Regions from separate parts of the Mesorhizobium sp. WSM4884 genome, predicted to be linked through region 2. Evidence: predicted binding sites of a transcription regulator. Region 2 holds the regulator's gene; the other holds the start of a gene.

Region 1 (12,031 bases), 220 kb from region 2:
GGTCATCAAGTCGGGCGACAAGTCGCTGGCGCTCGATCTCGAAACCAACGGCTATGCCGGCGTGATCGGGCAAGCCGCGTGAGATGGGGCCGAGTGAGGCGAGAGCTATGAACATGCACGCACAGCCCCAGCGGACACTGGCCGAGACGGCGCTGATCGATGCCTTCGGCGAGCGGCTTTCGCTGCTGCCTGGCGACGGCGCGGTGATGACGAAGCGCGACGACGCGATCGAAGCCATCAAGCACGGCCTCCCGACGCGGCGCATCGAATCCTGGCACTATACGGACCTGCGCCGGCTGCTGACCTCGGTGCCGGTTTTCGAGGCCGAAACGGTCGCGAAACCACTCGAGCCGGTTCTTGACGGCGCCGCGGTGCTGCCGGTGCTCAACGGCGTCTCCACCGGCAAGCTGCCCGAGATCGAGGGCGTCACGGTACAGCGCCTGTCGGAAAAACTCACCGACGGCAGCGTCGCGCCCGGGCTCGATCCCTATGGCGCCGATGACGCGATCGGCGCGCTGAACACCGCCTTCGTCGCCGACGGCTATTTCGTCGACATCGCCGACGGCACGGTGCTGGAAAAGCCGATCGAGCTGCAGAACCTGCAGTCCGGCGGCCAGGCGCATGTGCGGCTGCTGACGCGCGTCGGTGCCGGCGCCAAGGCGATCATCGTCGAGCGCCAGGCGGGCGAGGCAAGCGAAGACGGCGGGGCGCTCATCAGCTCGGTCAGCCAGCTCGTGGTCGGTGACGGCTCCGAAGTGACCTGGCTGATCGTGCAGGAGCAGCCGGATACGGCCACGCATCTCGCCCAGTTCAAGGCGCATATCGGCAAGGACGCGAAGCTGACGCTGTTCGTCATGAACGCGGGCGGCAGGTTGGTGCGGCAGGAGGTCGTGGTCAGGACCACGGGAGAAGGCGCGGATTTCAAGCTGCGCGGCATCAACCTTCTGGCCGGCGACACGCATACCGACACCACGATGGTGCTCGATCATGCCGTGCCGCACACGAGCTCGACGGAAGTGATGCGCAACGTGGTGACCGGCAGGGCGCGTGGCGTCTTCCAAGGCCGCATAAACGTGCACCAATATGCGCAGAAGACCAACGCCAAGATGGCCTGTAACACGCTGCTTCTGTCGGACGACGGCGAGTTCTCGACCAAGCCGGAGCTGGAGATTTTCGCCGACGATGTCGTCTGCGGCCACGGCGCGACGGTCACGGAGATCGACCACAATCATCTGTTCTATCTGATGGCGCGCGGCATCGACGAGAAGACGGCGCGGGGCCTGCTGGTGAAGGCTTTCGTGGCCGAAGTGATCGAGGAACTGGACGACGAGGCGCTGGTAGACGCGCTCGAAGCGCGGCTCGACGGCTGGTTCCTGACGCACGGGTAGCACTTCCTTCTCCCCAGGCGGGAGAAGGTGGCCGAGCGAAGCTCGGTCGGATGAGGGGTGTTGGAAGGATCGCGGCTTTGGCCGCCAAGGACTTCGAAATGGACCAGAAGATCGAAACCGCTCCCTATGATGTCGAGGCGATCCGCCGCGATTTTCCGATCCTGTCGCGCCAAGTCTATGGCAAGCCGCTGGTCTATCTCGACAATGGCGCCTCGGCGCAGAAGCCGCAGGTGGTGCTCGACACCATCCAGCATGCCTATTCACAGGAATACGCCAACGTCCATCGCGGCCTGCATTTTTTGTCGAACGCCGCGACCGATGCCTATGAGAAGGCTCGGGAAACGGTGCGCCGCTTCCTCAACGCGCCGAGCACCGACAACATCGTCTTTACCTCCAACACGACGTCGGCGATCAACACGGTCGCCTATGGCTGGGGCATGCCGAGGATCGGCGAGGGCGACGAGATCGTGCTCTCGATCATGGAGCACCATTCCAACATCGTGCCCTGGCATTTCATCCGCGAGCGGCAGGGCGCCAAGCTCGTCTGGGTGCCGGTCGACGATCTCGGCGCTTTCCACATCGAGGAATTCGAGAAGCGGCTGACCGACCGTACCAAGCTCGTCGCCATCACGCAGATGTCCAACGCGCTGGGCACTGTGACGCCGATCAACGAGATCGTGCGCATCGCGCATGCGCGTGGAATTCCCGTGCTCGTCGACGGCAGCCAGAGCGCCGTGCACATGGCCGTGGACGTGCAGGATCTCGACTGCGATTTCTTCGTCTTCACCGGCCACAAGGTCTACGGCCCGTCGGGCATCGGCGTGCTCTACGGCAAGAAGCATATGCTGGAAGAGATGCGGCCCTTCATGGGTGGCGGCGAGATGATCGAGGAGGTGACGCAGGACATCGTCACCTATAACGAGCCGCCGCACCGTTTCGAGGCCGGCACGCCGCCGATCGTGCAGGCGATCGGCCTGGGCGCGGCGCTGGAATATATGGAGAAGGTCGGCCGCGAGCGCATCGCAGCACATGAGGCGGACCTCAAGAATTACGCGCATGAGCGGCTGCGCGCCATCAATTCGCTGCGGATCTTCGGCGACGCGCCCGGCAAAGGCGCCATCATCTCGTTCGAACTGCAGGGCATCCATGCCCATGATGTGTCGATGGTGATCGACCGGCAGGGCGTCGCGGTCCGCGCCGGCACCCATTGCGCCCAGCCGCTGTTGAAACGCTTCGGCGTGACCTCCACATGCAGGGCATCGTTCGGCATGTACAACACCAGGGCCGAAGTGGACGCTTTGGCCGATGCGCTGGAAAAGGCGCGGAAATTCTTCGGGTGACGACCATGGACGATGTGAGCACCACCGCAGAGACCGCACCGGAAACGGCCGGCAACGGTATCGTGTCGGCCTCGGCTATTCCCGCCGACGAGCTGGCACGGCTGACCGACGACATCGTGTCGGCGCTGAAGACGGTCTACGATCCGGAAATCCCGGCCGATATCTACGAGCTCGGCCTGGTCTACAGGATCGACATTGAGGACGACCGCTCGGTCAAGATCGACATGACGCTGACCGCGCCGGGCTGCCCGGTCGCCGGCGAAATGCCGGGCTGGGTCGAGAACGCCGTCGGCGCCGTCGAAGGCGTTTCCGGGGTCGAGGTCAACATGGTTTTCGACCCGCCATGGACGCCCGACCGCATGTCGGAAGAGGCGCAGGTCGCGGTGGGATGGTATTGACCAACGACCCGACAGAGATTGGTTGACTTGCAGCAAAGGTGAAACTTCACCATCTTAAGGGCAGACTCATTCCGTGGGCCTTGAACCCGCGCGAACGTGGAGAATGACATGGGACGCTTCGCCGTCATCACGATGACCGACAAGGCCGCCGACCGCGTGCGCGAGATCGTCGCCACGCGGGAGAATGCTAACGGCATCCGCCTCGGCATCAAGAAGGGCGGCTGCGCCGGCATGGAATACACGATCGATCTGGTCACCGAGCCGAATCCCAAGGACGACCATGTCGAGCGCGACGGCGCGCATGTCTATGTCGCGCCTGAAGCGGCGCTCTTCCTGCTCGGCACCGAGATGGATTTCGAGCAGACGACGCTGCGCACCGGTTTCACCTTCAAGAACCCGAACCAGAGCTCAGCCTGCGGCTGCGGCGAATCCGTCGAACTGAAGCCGGCCGACCTCAAGGCGCTGGCCGAGGCGCGCGCCTCGGCCTGATAACCCAATCACCGCTGCGCTGTTCAGTCTGGCAGCGCGGCGATCACCACAAGCTCTACAACGAGGTCGGGTTGCGCCAGTGCGGTAACGCCGATCACTTCGGACGGCGGCGGATTGTTGTAGCTGCAGTGCTTCGGGCAATGCTCGGCAAAGAATTCGTCCAACACGTCCAGACGGAAATTCGGTGAACTGAGTACACCGCCGGTTGGGAACGGTCCCTTGATGTAAAACGTCACCTTGACCAGATGGTCGAGCGAGCTGCCAAGTTCCTCCAGATCCGCTTTGATGTTGGCAAGGATCGCGCGCCATTGCGTGGCCGGATCGCCGATGGCGCCGCCCCCGTGGTTCGACGGATCGTAGTCGTCGACCGTGGCGGTGTTGCCGCACAGAAAAACATATCCCTTCGCGCCCGTGACGACCGTGCCCTTGCCCCAGGGCATCAAGCGATCGCCTTTGAACTTCTTGTGCGTCGTGAGGTTCATTTCGGCCTCCTGTCGCTAATCCACCCACATCCCAGTCCGCTTGTGCCAGCCGGCGATCGATTCCGCGGGATAGACCTCGAACACCTTGTCTTGTCTGCCGATCACCGGCTCGACCCAGTTCGCCTTATATTTCAGCATCAGATGCACCTTTTCCGGCGGCTTAGGCAGGTCGGTGTCGATCGCCGAGGCGAAGGGATGCACGAGGTCCGGCCAGTTCGGATCGTAGAGCCAAAGAGCCGAGCCGCACTTCTTGCAGAAATTGCGCTCGCCGGTGGAGACCTCGCAATGCGGGTGCTCGTCGTCCTCGATCTCGGCGCGGTAGACGCCGAGGCTGCGCTTGCCTGTGACGTTCATCGTCTCGTAGTCAGCGCCGAGGTTGATCGCAAAACCGCCGCCGCCCTGCTGCTTGCGGCAGATCGAACAGTAGCAGAGCATGAACGGCACGGGTGTGTGGCTTTCCACCTCGAAGCGGACGGCGCCGCAGCGGCAGGAGCCTTTAAGCAGGACAGGCATGGCGTGAACTCCATTTCCGGGTCTCAACCTGTCAACATGCCTTTGGTTGCGGCGATGACAAGGCCCATTCCGGATGCGATGATTGCGGCATGGACGATGAGCGCCTTCGGGAATTGTTCGAAAGCCTTGGCCCGATCAGCATCCGTAAGCTGTTCGGCGGCAAGGGCATCTATTGCGACGGCATTATCGTCGCCGTCGTCGTGCGCGGCGAGCTGATGCTGAAAGCCGACGAAGAGAGCATTCCCGGTTTCGAGGCCGCCGGCTGCAGCCAATGGACCTACACCGGCTCGCGGCACGGCAAGGAGGTGGCGATGCCCTATTGGAGCGTGCCTGACAGCGCCTTCGACGATCCCGACGAGATGGCGGTCTGGGCGCGGCGGGCTTATGAGGCTGGAAGGCGGGCAGGCCGATAAGGCCCTGCTTTACGCAATTCCGAACGGAAAACCGCTACGCACTTTTCCTGGAACTGCTCTTACAGCGCCTTGGCGATCTCCGCCGCCAGCCGCGCATTGTTCTCAACCAGCGCGATGTTGGTCTTGAGGCTGCGGCCGCCGGTCAGTTCCAGGATCTTCGACAGCAGGAAGGGCGTCACCGCCTTGCCGGTGACGCTCTGCGCTTCGGCGGCCTTCTGAGCGGCCTGGATATAGCCGTCCATCTCGGCGGCCGGGATTTCGTCGTTCTGCGGCACCGGATTGGCGACCAGAATGCCGCCACTGAGGCCCAGCGCCTGGCGCGTATCGTAGAAATGCGCGATGTCCTCAGGCGCATGCAGCGTCAGCGGGGCACGGAACGGCGACTGCCTCGACCAGAAGGCGGGCATGGTTTCGCAACCATGGCCGATGACGGGGACGCCGCGTGTCTCCAGCACCTCCAGCGTCTTCTCGATGTCGAGGATGGCCTTGGCGCCGGCCGAGACGACGATGATCGGCGTGCGCGCCAGCTCGTCGAGGTCGGCCGAGATGTCAAAGCTCTTTTCCGCGCCCTTGTGGACGCCGCCAATGCCGCCGGTGGCGAAGACCTTAATGCCCGCCATCTGCGCCGCGATCATGGTGGCCGCCACCGTGGTGCCGCCGGTGCGCTTTTGAGCGACGGCAAAACCGAGATCGGCGCGCGACAGCTTCATGGCGTCGCCGGTCATGGCGAGCGATTCGCGCTCGCCGTCGGATAGCCCGATCTTGATGCGGCCGTCGACCACGGCGATCGTCGCCGGCACCGCGCCGCCATCGGCGATGATCTGCTCGACCTTGGCGGCCATCGCGCCATTGTCGGGATAGGGCATGCCATGGGTGATGATGGTGCTTTCCAGTGCCACCACCGGCCGCCCGGCGGCAAGCGCCTCCGCCACCGGCGGGTGGATGTCGATGAAGCGGCGGGCGGTTTCGGGTGTCATGTCTGTTCTCCGATCGAAGCGCCAAACGCTTCGCAAGATGATCTGGGCAAGATGATCCGGTGGCCCTATGCCACTTCCCGTGCCTCCGACACAAGGGCAAGCGCTTGGCCGAAACTGGCGGCCGTGAAGGATGGCACCGCCTCGGCGCTCTCGATGGCCAGAATTGCCGCGGCAACGCCTTCGCGCAGCGCTATCCGCAAGGGCAGGCCGCGCAGCAGCGCGGCAACGGTGGCGCCGGTCAGGGCGTCGCCGGCGCCGGTGACGTCGGCGACCCGCCGCGGCGCGGGCGGATCGATGGCAAAGGCACCGGACCCGTCGAAACCAAGCACCGGAGCGCCGCCGGCCGTGACCACGCCCGCCGTCAGCCCCTGTCGCCTGAGCGCCTCGACAACATCCGGGCCGGACATGTCGGCGCCGCAAAGAGCCGCCGCCTCGCGGCGGTTCATGAACAGCAGCGACAGATCGCCGAGCAGCGGCGCCAGCCGCACGACCTTGGCCGGCGAGATGGCGATGGCGAAGACCGGCCGGCCGCCGGCCTGCGCGACGAGACGCTCGAGCGCCGCCGTCGGCAGGTTCGCGTCGCAGAGGATCGCGTCGGCCTCGGCGATCGCCTCGCGCACCTTGGCGCGGCGGATCTGCTTGGGGAAGGCGAGGTCGTAGAGGCCCATATCGGCAAAGCCGACGATCAGCTCGCCCTCGCTGTCGATCAACGCCGTGTAGCTCGGCGTCGCGCGGTCGAGGAACACCACCGAAAGATCGGCGATGCCGGCCCTTGCGATCGCCGCTGCGACCGTCTCGGCCGCCGCGTCGCCGCCGCGTACCGAAAGCAGCGACGCCGACACGCCGCGCTTCACCACGCTGCGCAGCGCGTTGAAGACGCCGCCGCCGACATCCTCGCGCATGATGCCGGGGTTGGAGGCGGCGGGCACGTAAATGCCCGACACCTGGCCGCGCCTGTCGATATGGGCGCCGCCAAGCGCCAGAATTTTCGGGGATGTCGGCATGCCGCGGAGGTGACCTTCGTTGATTGTTCGCGTGCGCACACTAGGTTTCCGCGCATCGCCCCGCAATCGGTGACGCGATTCGGGCCGGCCGGATGTCGAAGTGTCTTTGGGCCAGCGGCGCTGGCGCGCCCTAGCTCTAGTGAGACAAAAAAAGAACAAATCCAGATATCGATTGTTTTTCAGTCATTTGCTGCCCCTTGCCAAATGAGAACAAAAAAGGTACAAAACAGCAGGGATCACGGATTGTCCGGCCTTCATTGACGACCAAGGGGTGATGTATCATGGCTCAGAATACTTTGCGGCTTGTAGAGGATAAGGCAGTGGACAAATCAAAGGCTCTGGATGCGGCGTTGTCGCAAATCGAGCGCGCTTTCGGCAAGGGCTCGATCATGCGGCTCGGCGCCAACGAGCAGGTCGTCGAGATTGAAACCGTGCCGACGGGATCGCTCGGCCTCGACATCGCGCTCGGCGTCGGCGGCCTGCCGCGCGGCCGCATCATCGAAATCTACGGGCCGGAAAGCTCGGGCAAGACGACGCTGGCGCTGCATACCGTTGCGGAGGCCCAGAAGAAGGGCGGCATCTGCGCCTTCGTCGATGCTGAGCACGCGCTCGATCCGGTCTATGCCCGCAAGCTCGGCGTCGATCTCGAAAACCTCCTGATCTCCCAGCCCGACACCGGCGAGCAGGCGCTGGAAATCTGCGACACGCTGGTGCGTTCCGGCGCCATCGACGTGCTGGTGGTCGATTCGGTCGCGGCACTGACGCCGCGCGCCGAAATCGAAGGCGAGATGGGCGATGCGCTGCCCGGCCTGCAGGCCCGCCTGATGAGCCAGGCGCTGCGCAAGCTCACCGCGTCGATCTCGCGCTCCAACACCATGGTCATCTTCATCAACCAGATCCGCATGAAGATCGGCGTCATGTTCGGCTCGCCGGAAACCACCACCGGCGGCAACGCTCTGAAATTCTACGCCTCGGTGCGCCTCGACATTCGCCGCATCGGTTCGGTCAAGGACCGCGACGAGGTGGTCGGCAACCAGACCCGCGTCAAGGTGGTGAAGAACAAGCTGGCGCCGCCCTTCAAGGTGGTCGAGTTCGACATCATGTATGGCGAGGGCGTGTCGAAAACCGGCGAGCTGATCGATCTCGGGGTCAAGGCCGGCGTGGTCGAGAAGTCGGGTGCCTGGTTCTCCTACAATTCGCAACGTCTCGGCCAGGGCCGTGAGAACGCCAAGCTGTTCCTGCGCGACAATCCGGACACGGCGCGCGAGATCGAACTGGCGCTGAGGCAGAATGCCGGGCTTATCGCCGAGAAATTTCTCGAGAATGGCGGCTCCGAAGGCGGCGATGACGGTTTCGAGGACGAAGCCGGCGCCATGTAGGGGCCACAATCGCGGTGTATTAAGTTTAGCTTATGTAATCGAGTTCTGTAATACCGCGTTCCGAACCGCCGGCCTTAGCGCCGGCGGTTTGCTTTTCGGGGCCGGTATGCATGCACGGGCAGCTCGTGAATTGGCCCAGTTCCGTGTTTCTGGACAGGCTCAAGAGCTACGGCTAAAAGGCCAATCTATCTCTTCTGAAGCACGAAAGCCCATCTGCCGCCGGCCATGCCGGCGGTTCCTACGAAAAGGCGGTATCCATGAGTGGCGTGAACGACATCCGGTCGACATTCCTCGACTACTTCCGCAAGGAGGGTCACGAGATCGTCGCCTCCAGCCCGCTGGTGCCGCGCAACGATCCGACGCTGATGTTCACCAATGCCGGCATGGTGCAGTTCAAGAATGTCTTCACCGGCCTGGAGAAGCGGCCCTACTCGCGCGCTTCGACGGCGCAGAAGAGCGTGCGCGCCGGCGGCAAGCACAACGACCTCGACAATGTCGGCTACACCGCGCGCCATCTCACCTTCTTCGAGATGCTGGGCAATTTCTCGTTCGGCGATTACTTCAAGGAGCGCGCGATCGAGCTCGCCTGGAATCTGATCACCAAGGATTTCGGTCTGCCGAAGGACAAGCTCCTGGTCACCGTCTATCACACGGACGACGAGGCGGCCGGCTACTGGAAGAAGATCGCCGGCTTCTCGGACGATCGCATCATCCGCATCCCGACCTCGGACAATTTCTGGGCGATGGGCGACACCGGACCCTGCGGCCCGTGCTCGGAAATTTTCATAGACCGCGGCGAGCACATCTGGGGCGGTCCGCCCGGCAGCCCGGAAGAGGACGGCGACCGGTTCCTGGAATTCTGGAACCTGGTGTTCATGCAGTATGAGCAGGTGACGAAGGACGAGCGCATCGATCTGCCGCGCCCGTCGATCGACACCGGCATGGGCCTGGAGCGCATGGCGTCCATCCTGCAAGGGGTGGAGAGCGTTTTCGAGACCGACCTGTTCAAGCATCTGATCGACGCGGCATCCTCGGCGCTCGGCCACGGGCCGAGCGAGGAAAACGTGGCATCGTACCGCGTGATCGCGGACCACCTGCGCTCGACCTCCTTCCTGGTGGCCGACGGCGTGCTGCCGTCCAACGAAGGCCGCGGCTATGTGCTGCGCCGCATCATGCGCCGCGCCATGCGCCACGCGCAGCTGCTTGGCGCCAAGGAACCTTTGATGTGGCAACTGGTGCCGGCGCTGGTGCGCGAGATGGGCCAGGCCTATCCCGAGCTCAGCCGCGGCGAGGCGCTGATCACAGAGACGCTGAAGCTCGAGGAGACCAGGTTCCGCAAGACGCTGGTGCGCGGACTCGGCCTGCTGGCGGACGCGACGGAGACACTCGGCGCCGGCGACATGCTGGACGGCGGGACCGCCTTCAAGCTTTACGACACCTACGGCTTTCCGCTCGACCTGACGCAGGATGCGCTGCGTCAGCGCAACATCTCCGTCGATCTGGCCGGCTTCACCGATGCGATGGAGCGGCAGAGGGCGGAGGCGCGCGCGCATTGGGCGGGCTCCGGCGAAGCGGCGACCGAGACGGTCTGGTTTCCCGTGCGTGAAAAGAACGGCGCAACCGAATTCCTCGGCTACGAGACCGAGCAAGCGGAAGGCCTCATCCAGGCGCTGGTCAAGGACGGTAAGACCGTCGACAGCGCAAGCAAAGGTGACGCGATTGCCGTGGTCGTCAACCAGACGCCGTTCTATGGCGAATCCGGCGGCCAGATGGGCGATACCGGCGTGATCTCAGGTGACGGCTTCTCGATAGAGATCTCCGACACTCAGAAGAAGGCAGACGGGCTGCTCGTGCATTTCGGCAAGGTGGCGAGCGGCACGGTCAAGCTAGGTGCCACCGTGGAGCTCAAGGTCGACCATGCGCGGCGTTCGAAGCTGCGTGCCAACCATTCCGCGACGCATCTCATCCACGAGGCGCTGCGCGAGGTGCTGGGCACCCATGTGGCGCAAAAGGGCTCGCTGGTCGCGCCGGATCGACTCCGCTTCGACATCTCGCACAACAAGCCGATCTCGTCGGACGAGCTCGAGGACGTCGAGCGCATGGCGAACGAGATCGTCGTGCAGAACAGCCCGGTGACGACGCGCCTGATGTCGGTCGACGATGCCATCGCCGAGGGCGCCATGGCGCTGTTCGGCGAGAAATACGGCGATGAGGTGCGTGTGGTGTCGATGGGTACGGGCTTGCATGGCGCCAAGGCCAACCGTCCCTACTCGGTCGAGCTCTGCGGCGGCACGCATGTCAGATCGACCGGCGATATCGGGCTGGTGCGCATCCTGTCGGACAGCGCGGTGGCGGCCGGCGTGCGCCGCATCGAGGCGCTGACCGGCGAGGCGGCGCGCAAGCATCTCGACGAGCAGGACAAGCGCCTGAAGGCAGCGGCGGCGACCTTGAAGATCTCGCCGGCCGATGTGCCGGCGAGAGTCGAGACGCTGCTCGAGGAGCGCAAGAAGCTCGAGAAGGACCTTGCCGAAGCGCGCAAGAAGCTGGCGCTTGGCGCCGGCACGGCCGTGTCCGATGCTCCGCCCACCAACGAAACTGTCGCCGGCGTCGGCTTCCTCGGCAAGGCGGTCAGCGGCGTGGCGCCGAAGGACCTGAAGCCGCTCGCGGATGCCGGCAAGAAGACGCTTGGCTCCGGCGTGGTCGTCTTTGTCGGCGCCGGCGAGGACAACAAGGCGAGCGTCGTCGTCGGCGTTACCGAAGACTTGACCGGCCGCTTCAGCGCCGTCGACCTGGTGCGCGTCGCTTCCGCCGCGCTTGGCGGGCAGGGCGGGGGCGGACGTCCCGACATGGCGCAAGCCGGCGGCCCCGACGCCTCCAAGGCCGACGACGCGATCGCGGCGGTGAGGGCGGCCCTCGAAGCCGCCTGAGCCAGGGGATGAAAGTCCTCGTCCTTGGCGGCTACGGACTTATCGGAGAAGCCGTTCTCGAACGTTTGATCGAGGACGGACAAGACCTTGTCGGGCTCGGTCGTGATGTCCGCGAGGCGCGGCGGCGCAAGCCGGGCGTAGAGTGGATCGCGGCCGATATGTCGCGGCTGGTCGCGGCGGCGGACTGGGCACCCTTGCTTGCCGGCGTGGAAGCCCTCGTGAATGCCGCCGGCGCCTTGCAGGACGGCCCGCGCGACCATCTGGACGCCGTCCACCGGCGGTCGGTCGCCGCCCTCGTCACTGCTTGCGAACAGGCCGGTGTGCGCCGACTGGTGCAGATTTCGGCGATCGGCGCCGACCTCGGTTCCGACGATGCGTTCTTTCGGACCAAGGCCGAAGGCGACCGCGCCGTCGCATCATCCTCCCTGGATTGGACGATACTGCGGCCCGGCCTCGTCGTCGCGCCCGCCGCCTATGGCGGAACGGCTTTGCTGCGCGCGCTGGCCGCGTTTCCATGCTTCGTGCCGGCCGTGCTCGCGGACCGACCGATCCAAACGGTATCGGTCACGGAGGTCGCCGAGGCGGTATCGCGGGCCGTCGGCGGGTCTCTGGCGCAAGGGCAGGTCATCGATCTCGTCGAGGAACGGGCCAGGCCTCTCGGCGCCATCCTGCTCGAATTCCGGGCCTGGCTCGGCTTATCCAAGGCGCCGATTGTGACGGT
Region 2 (12,031 bases):
TATAGGGCATCAGCGTCAGATGCACATAGACCGCGTTGTTGCGCGGCAGGTCGTTGCCGAGCTGGCGGATCGCTTCCAAGAACGGCATCGCCTCGATATCGCCGACCGTGCCGCCGATCTCGCACAGGACAAAATCGTAGTCGTCATTGCCGTCAAGGACGAAATGCTTGATCTCGTCGGTGACGTGCGGGATCACCTGCACGGTGGCGCCGAGATAATCGCCGCGCCGCTCGCGCTCGATGATGTTCTTGTAGATGCGGCCGGTGGTGATGTTGTCCTGCTGGTTGGCCGAGCGTCCGGTGAAGCGCTCGTAGTGGCCGAGATCGAGATCGGTCTCGGCGCCGTCGTCGGTGACGAACACCTCGCCGTGCTGGTACGGCGACATCGTTCCGGGGTCGACATTGAGATAGGGATCGAGCTTTTTGATCCGCGCGCGATAGCCTCGCGCCTGCAGAAGAGCCCCAAGAGCTGCTGCGGCGATGCCTTTTCCGAGTGAGGAAACCACGCCGCCTGTGATGAATACATATCGCGCCATGGGAGTCATCGCTTAACGCGGCCTGATTGATTCCGCCAGAGAAAAAACCGCCGCGAGGGCTTTTTCTCAAAATGGCGCCAGTGGCCTCGAAGAGGCCTTTTCTTGCGGTCAAAACGAAAGGGCCGGCGGTGCCGGCCCTTTCGGCAGTTGCATGAACGCGTCGACGATGACGATTGGTCGTTAGATAATAACGACCTTGGTGCCGATCTTGACGCGGCTGTAGAGGTCCATGACGTGCTCGTTGATCATGCGGAAGCAGCCATTGGAGGCGCTGGTTCCGATCGACTGCGGCGCAATGGTGCCGTGGATGCGCAGATGCGTATCCTTCTTGCCGTCGTAGAGGTAGATGGCGCGCGCGCCGAGCGGATTCTCGCCGCCGCCGGGCATGCCGTCCTTGTACTGGCCATAGTGCTTCGGCTCGCGCTTCTGCATGTCCAGCGTCGGGATCCAGCGCGGCCATTCCTGCTTGTCGCCGACGGCCACCGTGCCCTTGAACTGCAGGCCTTCGCGGCCGACCGCGATGGCGTAACGGCGTGCGGTGGAAAAGGACTCGACGAGATAGAGGCGGCGGGCACTGGTGTCGATGACGATCGTGCCCGGCTCATAGCCGGTGAAGGTAACGTCCTGAGGCACGAATTCCGGCTTCACCTTGAACGGCCGCTTGGCGTCCTTCTTGGCGAGCGCCGAATCGAGCGCGCGGGTCTCCGGCAGATAGCTGATCGAGGACACCGACTGGCCGCCGAACAGCCCGGCGAACAACCCGCTGCTGCTCGCCTGCCGCTGGCCGGGCTGTTCGCTGCGCAGCTCACCATTGTTGCCGGTGGTCGTGATATTCATAGCCTCGGCCGGGATCGGTTCGTCGGTCTGGATCGGCGCGATAGGAGCCAAGGCTTCGAGCGGTGCGATGATCTTGGTGGTCTTCTTCATCGGCTTGGCGTCGGCCACTTCCGCCGACGTGCCCTTCTTGGATAGCCATTCCTGACGAGCCGCGTCCGCCTTGGCCTTGGCCGCCTCGCGCATCGCCATCTTGCGGGCCTCGAGCGCCTTGGCTTTGGCCGCTTCCTTGTCAGCCGCGATCTTGGCTTCGAGCTTGCTGATCTGGGCGAGGTCCTCGGAGGTTGGATTTTTCTTCTTCTTGAGGAGCTTCAGCTGCGATGCGTCGCTCTTGGCGGCGACGGGGATGGCGCCGGTCTTCTCGACCGACGGCGAAGCGGCCAGGTTTGCCGGTGAGGCGAAGGCCGCGGAACCGATGCCGAGGACGGCACAGAATCCCAAAATAATGAAGCTGCGAAGCTGCATGGCGAAGATCCGATCGTTCAATGCTTGTTGCCCACGGCGTCGCCCGGCGCCCCCCAAGGACGCCGAAAAGTGCCGCGCGCAATCTATAATCGATTAGCCGCGGACCTCTCAAGCTGAGCGAAGCGCTACGCTTGGTTGAATCTTCGTGATCAAGCAGCATTTGCCGCGACTGTGTTCAAAGAACAACAGATCGCGGCAGCAATGTTTGCCCGGCTACTGGTTCGGAACCTGCGGGGTGACCGGCAAGGTGACGCCGTTCGCGGCCGGCGGCGCGGTCGGATTCGCCGGCGCCTGGGTGGCGGGAGCGGTGGCCGGAGCCGTGGTGGTGGCGCCATTCGAAAGCGGGGTCGTGGTCGTCGTGCCGCCGGCAGGCGCCGCCGGCTGCGAACTGCCTACCGGACCGTTCGAGCCCGGCAGTTGGTTGAGCACACCCTTGCCGGCATTGTTGGTGGTCGAGGCAGGCGTGCGATCGAGAATGTCGATCGGCTTCTCGCCGTATCGAGCGATGATGGATAGTGCGAGCGAAGTCACGAAAAACGCGGCGGCCAGGATTGCCGTTGCGCGGGTAAGCGCATTGGCGGCGCCCCGCGCCGTCATGAAACCGGAGCCGCCGCCAATGCCGAGACCACCGCCTTCGGAGCGCTGCAGCAGCACCACGCCGACAAGCGCGAGCACGACCATGAGGTGGATGACGATCAGTACGGTTTCCATAATTTATCCTGGCGAGGCCTTGCGCGGCCGCGCATACGACCGATGATTTGGAGGCGGCTCCTTACAATGCTTTGGTGGCATTTCCAAGCCCGTGGCCGGGAATATGGGGAGCAATGCGGCCGTTGCAAAGATTTCAGCCTGCCTCTGCCGCGTAAGCCGGCTTCTGCGGCTACGCCATGTTCATGTAGGCTTCCGCGATGGCGAGGAAGTCGGCCGCCTTCAGGCTCGCGCCTCCGACCAGCGCGCCGTCGACATTCTCGACGCCGAGCAGTTCCACCGCATTGGACGGCTTGACCGAGCCGCCATAAAGAATGCGCATTCTGGCCGCGGCATCGCCGAGTAGCGCAGTGAGCTTGCCCCGGATATGCGCATGCGCCTCGGCAACGTCGGCGGCGGTCGGCGTCAGGCCGGTGCCGATGGCCCAGACGGGCTCATAGGCGATGACGGTGTTTGCGGCGGTGGCGCTTGCCGGCACGGAACCATCTAGCTGACGCGACAAGACATCGAGCGTCGCTCCGGCCTCGCGTTCGGCGCGCGTCTCGCCAATGCAGATGATGGCCACCAGCCCTGCCCGCCAGGCGGCCGATGCCTTGGCGTTGACGATCGCATCGTCGTCGCCGCATTGCTCACGACGCTCGGAATGGCCGACGATGACATGGCTTGCGCCGGCATCCTTCAGCATCTCGGCCGAAATCTGGCCGGTGTAGGCGCCGCTCTCCTTGGGGTGGCAATCCTCCCCGCCGGCGCGAACCGGCGTGCGGGAAAGGATCTCGGCCGCTTGGTGAAGCAAGGTCGCCGGCACGCAGACCAGCGCTTCCGTCTCCGCATCGAGCCCGCTCATGAAGCCATTGCCGATCATCCTCAACTCGTTGAGCGAGGCGCTGGTGCCGTTCATTTTCCAGTTGCCGGCGACGAGCGGACGGATTCCAGGGGTCATGGGGTCGGTTCTCCAGGCGACATAAGGCTGCGCCCTCACTACCAAAATCAAGCCACAAAGCAATCGACAGTGGGCCGGAAGGACGCTATTGCGCTTGCTTCAGACTCGGCGCATGCGAAAATGCGCAAAAATCGGAAGTAAGTATGCTTGGTTTATTGAGAAGCGCGGCGAGCACCTGGGTCGCGAAGGCGTTGCTGTCCTTGCTGGTGGTGAGCTTTGCCGTCTGGGGTATTTCCGGGCGCCTGTCGGGAACTTTGGCTGGGCACCATTCGGTGATCACCGCCGGCGGGACGACGGTGTCGATCAATGAGTACCGCCTCGCCTATGATCGCCAGATCAACTTGCTCTCTCAGCAATATGGCCAGCGCATCACGCACGAGCAGGCGAAGCTGCTGGGCATCGATAACCAGGTGCTCGCGCAGCTCGTTTCGGGCGCCGTCCTCGACGAGCAGGCCCGCAAGCTGGGACTCGGTCTTTCCAAGGACCGGCTGGCCGAGCTGACACGCGACGATCCGGCCTTCAGAGGCCCGAGCGGGCAATTCGACCGCAGGACCTTCGAATATCTGCTGCGCCAGGTGGGCATGCGGCCGGAGGACTATCTCAAGAACCGCTCGCAAGTGGCGGTGCGCCAGCAGATCGTCGAGGCGATCTCCGACGGCCTCAAGGCGCCGCAGACCTTCCTGAAGGCGGTTGCGCTCTATCGCGGCGAGGACCGCACGATCGACTATCTCGTGCTGCCGAAGACGCTCGTGCAGCCGATCGAGGCGCCATCTGACAGCGCGCTCAAAACCTATTTCGAAGCCAACAAGAAGAACTATGCCGCGCCGGAATACCGCAAGTTCTCCTATGTCCGGCTCGAGCCGCAAGACATCATGGACCCGACGGCGGTGACCGACAGCCAAGTCGCCGACGACTATAACAAGAACAAGGCGCGCTACACGACGCCCGAAATGCGCACCATCGAACAGCTGGTGTTCAAGACGCCGGACGCGGCCAAGGCGGCATATGATTCACTGAAGGCCGGCGCCACCTTCGACAAGATCGTCACCGCCGAGGGCAAGACCCAGGCCGACACCCTGCTCGGCACGCTGTCCAAGGACAAGATCGCCGACAAGGCGGTCGCCGACGCGGCCTTCTCGCTCAACGCCAACGAGGTTAGCCCGGTGGTCCAAGGCGCCTTTGGCCCGGTTCTGCTGCGCGTTACCGAGATCAAGCCCCAAGTGGTGAAGCCGCTTTCGGAAGTGTCCGATCAGATCCGCAAGGACCTGGCGCTCGGCGAGGCTAGCCGCGTCCTGCTCGACGTGCATGACAGCTACGAGGACACACGCGCCTCGGGCGCCTCTCTGGCTCAGGCCGCCGACAAGCTGAAGCTCAAGGTCGTCACCATCGACGCCATCGACCGCACCGGCCAGCGGCCGGATGGCACGATCGTCAAGGACCTGCCGGAATCGGCGAATCTCATCAAGGCGGTCTTCGAGGCCGAGCCGAATACGGAAAATGAAGGCCTGACCACCGCCGACAACGGCTTCGTGTTCTACGAGGTCCAGTCGGTCACCGCAGCGCGCGATCGTACGCTCGACGAAGTCCGCCAGAAGGTGGCGGCCGACTGGACGGCGGCCGAGACCGACAAGCGGCTCGATGCGAAGGCGCAGGAGTTGGAAAAGCGCCTCAAGGCAGGTGCGACGCTCGACGTCATCGCGGGCGAGCTGAAGCTCGAAAAGCAGACCAAGCGAGGCCTGAAGCGCGAAGCCGACGATGCCGATTTCGGCAAGGAAGGTGCTGCGGCCATGTTCGGCGTCGGCGAAGGCGGCACGGGTCTGATCCCCTCGCCCACCGGCGACGGCCAGATCCTGTTCAAGGTCGCCGAAGTCTTCGAACCGGCTGGCGCCGATGGCAGCTCGGTTCCCGACGATGCGCAGAAATCCTTCAGCGCCGGCATGTCCGACGACCTGCTCGACCAGCTGGTGGCGCAGTTGCAGTCGCAGTATGACGTTCGCATCGATCCGGCCGCCGTTTCGCAAGCACAGACACGATGAGCGCTCTCAAGACACACATAGCCAAGGTCGCCACCGGCACCGCACTCTCCTTCGAGGAAGCGCGCGAGGCCTTCGACATCATCATGTCGGGTGACGCGACGCCGGGCCAGATCGGCGGTTTCCTGATGGCGTTGCGCGTGCGCGGCGAGGCGGTGAGCGAGATTTCCGGGGCGGTCGCCACGATGCGCGCCAAGATGCTGCGCGTCGAAGCCCCGCTCGGCGCCATCGACATCGTCGGCACCGGCGGCGACAACTCGCACAGCGTCAACATCTCGACCGCCTCTGCCTTCGTCATCGCGGCGGCAGGGGTTCCGGTCGCCAAGCACGGCAATCGCGGCCTGTCCTCGCTGACCGGTTCCGCCGACGTGCTGACGGCGCTCGGCGTCAAGATCGACATTTCGCCGGAGACGATCGGCCGTTGCATCCACGAGGCGGGCGTCGGCTTCATGTTCGCGCCTGCGCATCATCCGGCGATGAAGCATGTCGGCCCGATCCGGGGCGAGCTCGGCACGCGGACCATCTTCAACCTGCTCGGACCGCTGTCCAATCCGGCCGGCGTCAGCCGACAGATGGTCGGCGTCTTTCTGCCGGAATGGATCATACCGGTGGCCGAGACGCTGAAGGCGCTTGGCGCCGAGCATGCCTGGGTCGTGCATGGCGACGGTTACGACGAGATCACCACCACCGGCGAAACGCAGGTTGCCGAACTTGCCGGCGGCGAGATCCGCACCTTCACGCTTACCCCGGAGGCAGTCGGACTGAAGCGCCATACCAAGGAAGAGCTGCGCGGTGGCGACGCGGCCTACAACGCCAAGGCATTACGCGATATGCTGGGCGGCGCCGCCGGCGCCTATCGCGATACCGTGCTGATGAATGCCGGTGCCGGCTTGGTGGTGGCCGGCAAGGCGACGACGCTCGCCGACGGCATTGAAGCCGCCGCGCAAGCCATAGACAGCGGCCGGGCCCTCGCGGTGCTCGACAAGCTCGTCGAGATTTCGAACGGTTAGAGCCTTGTCCGATATCCTGCGCAAGATCGAAACCTACAAGCGCGAAGAGATCGCCGCGGCGAAGCTCAACGTGCCGCTTGCCGATATCAAGGCCAAAGCGAAGGACATGGAGCCGCCGCGCGGCTTCCTCGCCGCGCTCGAGGCCAAACGCAAGGCCGGCGGCTTTGCGCTGATCGCCGAAATCAAGAAGGCGAGCCCCTCCAAGGGCCTGATCCGCGCCGACTTCGACCCGCCGGCGCTCGCCAGGGCCTATCAGCGAGGTGGAGCGGCTTGCCTTTCGGTGCTGACCGACGCCCCGTCCTTCCAGGGTGCGCCTAGCTTCCTGACCGCCGTGCGTGCCGCCGTCGGCCTGCCCGCTTTGCGCAAGGATTTCCTCTTCGATCCGTACCAGGTTTATGAAGCCCGCGCCTGGGGCGCGGATGCCATCCTCATCATCATGGCAAGCGTCGACGACGCTTTAGCCAGCGAGCTCGAAGCGACGGCTTTCGAGCTCGGCATGGACGCGCTGGTCGAGGTGCATGACGAAAAGGAGATGGAGCGCGCGCTTCGCCTCTCGTCGCGGCTGATCGGCATCAACAACCGTGATCTGAGGACCTTCGAGACCAGCCTCGAAATTTCCGAGCGGCTTGCAGCGATGGTGCCGGCCGGTCGGCTGCTCGTCAGCGAAAGCGGCATCTTCACTCATCAGGATTGCCGCCGGCTGGAGAAGAGCGGGATCGGTACCTTCCTCGTCGGCGAGAGCCTGATGCGGCAGGCCGATGTGGCTGCCGCGACCGAGCTTCTGCTGACGGGCAAGGCGCCGGCCGAGGCCTTTTGAGGATGCCTGCCCTCACCCATCTCGGCGCCAAGGGCGAAGCCAACATGGTCGATGTCGGCGACAAGGCCGAGACGACACGCACGGCGATCGCCGAGGGCTTCGTCTCGATGCGAGCGGAAACGCTGGAGATGATCCTGGCCGGCGACGCCAAGAAGGGCGACGTGCTGGGCACGGCGCGCATCGCCGGCATCATGGCGGCCAAGAAGACGCATGAGCTCGTCCCGCTCTGCCATCCGCTGCTCCTGACCAAGGTCGCCGTCGATATCGAGCCCGACCGCGCCCTGCCCGGCCTGAAGGTCACCGCGCTTGCCCGCGTCACCGGCAAGACCGGCGTGGAGATGGAGGCGCTGACCGCGGCGTCGATCGCCTGCCTCACCATCTACGACATGGCCAAGGCGGCGGACCGCGCCATGGTTATCTCCGGCATCAGGCTGGTCGAGAAGACCGGCGGCAAGTCGGGCGACTACAAGTCCGTCAAATCCGGGGCGAGTTCCTGACGATGGCGCTGGTTCCGGTCGCCGAGGCGCTCGGGCGCTTGTTGGATGGCGCAACCGCGCTGCCGGGCGAAAACGTGCCGCTGGCCGATGCGGCCGGCCGGGTGCTCGCCGAACCGCTGGTGGCGCTGCGCACCCAGCCGCCCTTCGACGCTTCGGCCATGGACGGCTATGCCGCCCGCGCTGTCGACGTGACCTCCGTGCCGGCGCGGCTTTCCGTGATCGGCGTGGCGCCCGCCGGGCGCGGTTTTGCCGGCTCCGTCGGCAAGGGTAAGGCGGTGCGCATCTTCACCGGTGCGCCGCTCCCCGAAGGCGCCGACACCGTCGTCATCCAGGAAAATGTTCGCGACCTCGGCGGCGGCAGCATCGAAGTGACCGAGCCGACGGCGGAAGCACGCAACGTCCGTCGCCGTGGACTCGACTTCGGCCAGGGTGATGTACTTCTCGAAAAAGGCCGCCTGCTCGATCCAGCAGCGCTATCGCTGGCGGCGTCCGCCAATCATCCGAGCCTCAACGTGGTGCGTCGGCCGATGGTGGCCATCATCGCCACGGGCGACGAATTGCTACCGCCGGGAAGCGCGCTCGGCCCCGACCAGATCATCTCGTCCAACGCCTATGGCGTAGCGGCGACGGCGCAGTCGGTCGGTGCCCGCGCCCTCGACCTCGGTATCGCCGCCGACCGGCAGGATGCGATTTCGGCGCTGGTCAAGAAAGCGGTCGCGGTCGGCGCCGATGTCATCGTCACCCTCGGCGGCGCCTCGGTCGGTGATCACGATCTGATCCACGACGTGCTGACCGGCGAAGGCATGCAGCTCGATTTCTGGAAGATCGCCATGCGCCCCGGCAAGCCGCTGATGTTTGGCCGGCTTGGCAAAATCCGCTGCATCGGCCTGCCCGGCAATCCGGTGGCGAGTCTTGTCTGCTCGCAATTGTTCCTGAAGCCGCTCCTGGCGCGTCTTGGCGGCCGCGATTTCCGACAGGACATCCGCACCGCGCAGCTGGCTTCCGCGATGCGCGCCAACGATCTCAGGCAGGACTATGTGCGGGCAGTCGTGCGCGAGGATGCCGGACAGTTGATCGCGACACCGTTCAGCATCCAGGATTCCTCCATGCTGAGGACGCTCGCCGAGGCCAACGGCCTGATCGTGCGCGAGCCGTTCGCCCCGGCTGCGGAAGCCGGCGACGAATGCAGCGTTCTGATGTTACGCTGAACAAAACGTCAACAGATTCACTAAACTTTAAACGGTTGCGGAACACAACTGGAACAGATAGTGTTTGTTCTGGGTTTGTTTTTCTGATTCTGGTTCCAGAACCCATGGGGGCCGCCATGCTGACGCGCAAACAACATGAACTGCTGATGTTCATCCATGAACGGCTCAAGGAAAGCGGCATTCCGCCGTCTTTCGACGAGATGAAGGAAGCGCTCGACCTCGCTTCGAAGTCGGGCATCCACCGTTTGATCACGGCACTGGAGGAGCGCGGCTTTATTCGCCGGCTGCCGAACCGCGCGCGCGCTCTTGAGGTGCTGCGCCTGCCCGATTCGATCGCGCCCGGCCTGAATGCGGCGAGAAAATTCTCGCCGAGCGTCATCCAAGGCGGTCAAGGCAATCTCGGCCGGCAGATCAAGCCGGCAGCGCCCTCCCGGACGCCGACGCCCAGCAATGACGACGACGCCATTTCGGCCGTGTCCATCCCGGTGATGGGTCGCATTGCCGCCGGTGTGCCGATCGACGCTATCCAGCACCAGACGCACTCGATCACAGTTCCGCCGGATATGATCGCTGGCGGCGAGCACTACGCGCTTGAGGTCAAGGGCGATTCGATGATCGAAGCCGGCATCTTCGACGGCGACACGGTGATCATCCGCAATGCCAATACAGCGAGCCCGGGCGAGATCGTGGTGGCGCTGGTAGACGACGAGGAAGCGACACTGAAACGCTTCCGCCGCAAGGGCGCCTCGATCGCGCTCGAGGCCGCCAACCCGGCCTATGAGACCCGCATCTTCGGACCGGACAGGGTCAAGGTGCAGGGCAAGCTGGTCGGGCTCATTCGTCGCTACTGAGTGGCGGCGGCTTGGTCTGTGGCTTCTCAGGCCGCTCGTATGGCGCTAGTCCCCTCGCCTCGCGCGAGTAGCGCCGCTGTTCGTGCCAGGGGCGATAGGGCTTTTCGACGGCATATTGAATGGCGGCTCGCGCCGTTGCCGACTGCGCGTCGAAGTAGACGGCGGCGCTGCCGTCACGCGCAAGCTGCCGCTTGGTGACGACGAGGATGCGTGGATCGCGGCAAGGATTGTAGGCCGTGGCGTCGTTGATGACGATAAGGTCGGCGAAGCTGCAGGCCGGCCTGGCGCTATCGTGGTTTTCCGCCAAGGCGACGATTGCACCGGACGGATGCCGGCCAATGCAGAGATCGCCAGTGCAGTAAAAGGGGGATCCCGCCGGCAGGTCGACCGGGTCTGCGATGTCGAGTGCGCCTTTCGCGAATGTTTCCGGCGGCACGATCGTTTCGGCCCGCAGCGCGCGTTTCCAATTGTCGGTGGTGAACTCGTTGGAGCGGGCGCGATTGATGGCGAGCTCGCCGCCGCCGATCGGCATCGCCACCAGATGCGCGTCCTCGGAGATCAGCAGGTCCGGCGTGCGCACTTGCGGGACCGCCAGTAGTGCGGCCAGCGCGAAGGGCACTGCCGCCAGCCTGAGCCAGGTGGTGGCCATGGTTGCTATCACCAGCGCGATTGTCGCGAGCAGCACCGACTGGATCGAGATCAGCCCCACGGCATCGACCGGCGACCGTTCCGAAATCCAGGCCGAAATCGCGATCATCGCCGTCAGGCCCTTGCCCATAACGTAGAGGAAAGGACCATCGAAGCCGAATGGCATCGCCAGTGCGCTAAAGACGGCAAACGGCATGACGACCAGCGACACGATCGGCATGACGGCCAAATTAGCCAGCAGGCTGAGCGGCGAGACGCGCTGGAAGTGCCAGATGGCAAACAGCGCCGTCGCACTTCCGGCAATGATCGACGTCATCGCGGCGCCGCCCGCTCCGACCGCAAGCTTGTGCGACAGGAACCGCAGGAACGACCGCTTCGCCGGCGGCGCTCTCACCTTGCCGGCGCGGTAGTCGGCCCAGCCCGCATAGGCGCCGACAAGGGCCGCGGTCGCGGCGAACGACATCTGGAAGCTCGGACCAACCACTTCGTGCGGCGACACCAGGATGACGGCGATGGCCGAAATCGCCAGGTTGCGCATCGTGAGCGCCGCGCGATCGAAGAGCACGGCGATCAGCATGACAGCGAGCATGATGAAGCTTCGTTCGGCGGCGACCACCACGCCGGAGATGACGAGGTAAGCGGCAATCGACACCAGCGCGATCGCAGCGGCATACTTCTTCACCGGCCGGCGTGACGAAAAATCCGGAAGCAGCGCGAAGACGCCGCGCAGCAAAAGCATGACTGTGCCGGCGACCAGCGCCATGTGCAGCCCAGAGATCGAGATAATGTGGTAGATGCCGGTCCGCCGCATCGCCTCGTTGATTTCCTCGGGAATGCCCGCGCGAACGCCGACGATCAGCGCCGCGGCAATCTCGCCTTCGGGTCCGCCGACGCTGCTTCTGATGTGATCGGCAATCGCCTCGCGCGCGTTCTCGATCGCTGAGGCGATGCTCGCCTGGGCAGGAGGGTCATTTGTCGGAATGACTTTCGGATCGCCGAGGAAAAATCCACTGGCGCCGATGCCGGAGAAATAGCTGTCGAAGGAAAAATCATAACTTTCGGGGCGAACCGGTCCGGTCGGCGGCAGGAGCCGTGCATAGCCCGTCACCAGCGATCCTGCCTTCACGTTCGGCGGAATCCTGCGTGCCGAGAGCCTGACGCGATCCGGCGCGTAGCGCAGTTTTGGCTGCGCGGTCGAGACGAGGTCGATGGTCAGCCGCACCCGGCCATTGGCCATCTCCTCGGCGACGACGACGCGACCCGTCAGCCGCGTCTGTATCTCTGAGCCGAGCATCGGCGTTGCGGTCCGCCATGTCTCGACCTTCGCGGCGACAAAGCCCAGCGCGCAAAACAGCGCCGCCATGAAGATAAGATGCGTCTTTGGCGAAGAACGGGAAACCACCGCGCAGACGGCCATCAGCCCCACCGCCGCCAGCGGCCGGTAGAGATCCGGCTCGCTGTTCAAGGAAAAATAGAGGATCACGC

The links. The regulator LexA, encoded in region 2, represses DNA repair genes until DNA is damaged. The targets are predictions, from matches to a motif close to TGTTCNNNNTGTGTTCNG.
Region 1: recA (recombinase RecA) is a predicted target of LexA. The motif match lies at 7,211-7,228, and genes of this name have one in related genera.

Annotation. Positions count from the first base shown of each region.
Region 1 covers NZ_JARTVO010000004.1:116,398-128,428, forward strand. The annotation lists gene sufC (Fe-S cluster assembly ATPase SufC) at 1-82, shown strand, start outside; gene sufD (Fe-S cluster assembly protein SufD) at 108-1,388, shown strand; gene P9236_RS07915 (cysteine desulfurase) at 1,487-2,728, shown strand; gene P9236_RS07920 (SUF system Fe-S cluster assembly protein) at 2,734-3,126, shown strand; gene sufA (Fe-S cluster assembly scaffold SufA) at 3,235-3,615, shown strand; gene P9236_RS07930 (RidA family protein) at 3,639-4,097, opposite strand; gene P9236_RS07935 (GFA family protein) at 4,113-4,610, opposite strand; gene P9236_RS07940 (TfoX/Sxy family protein) at 4,700-5,023, shown strand; gene P9236_RS07945 (pseudouridine-5'-phosphate glycosidase) at 5,083-6,000, opposite strand; gene P9236_RS07950 (carbohydrate kinase family protein) at 6,066-7,004, opposite strand; gene recA (recombinase RecA) at 7,286-8,383, shown strand; gene alaS (alanine--tRNA ligase) at 8,641-11,310, shown strand; gene P9236_RS07965 (SDR family oxidoreductase) at 11,319-12,031, shown strand, end outside.
Region 2 covers NZ_JARTVO010000004.1:340,562-352,592, reverse strand. The annotation lists gene P9236_RS09115 (CTP synthase) at 1-544, opposite strand, end outside; gene P9236_RS09110 (L,D-transpeptidase) at 716-1,834, opposite strand; gene secG (preprotein translocase subunit SecG) at 2,048-2,545, opposite strand; gene tpiA (triose-phosphate isomerase) at 2,715-3,482, opposite strand; gene P9236_RS09095 (peptidyl-prolyl cis-trans isomerase) at 3,626-5,518, shown strand; gene trpD (anthranilate phosphoribosyltransferase) at 5,515-6,525, shown strand; gene trpC (indole-3-glycerol phosphate synthase TrpC) at 6,530-7,342, shown strand; gene moaC (cyclic pyranopterin monophosphate synthase MoaC) at 7,345-7,839, shown strand; gene glp (gephyrin-like molybdotransferase Glp) at 7,842-9,047, shown strand; gene lexA (transcriptional repressor LexA) at 9,164-9,898, shown strand; gene P9236_RS09065 (ComEC/Rec2 family competence protein) at 9,882-12,031, opposite strand, start outside.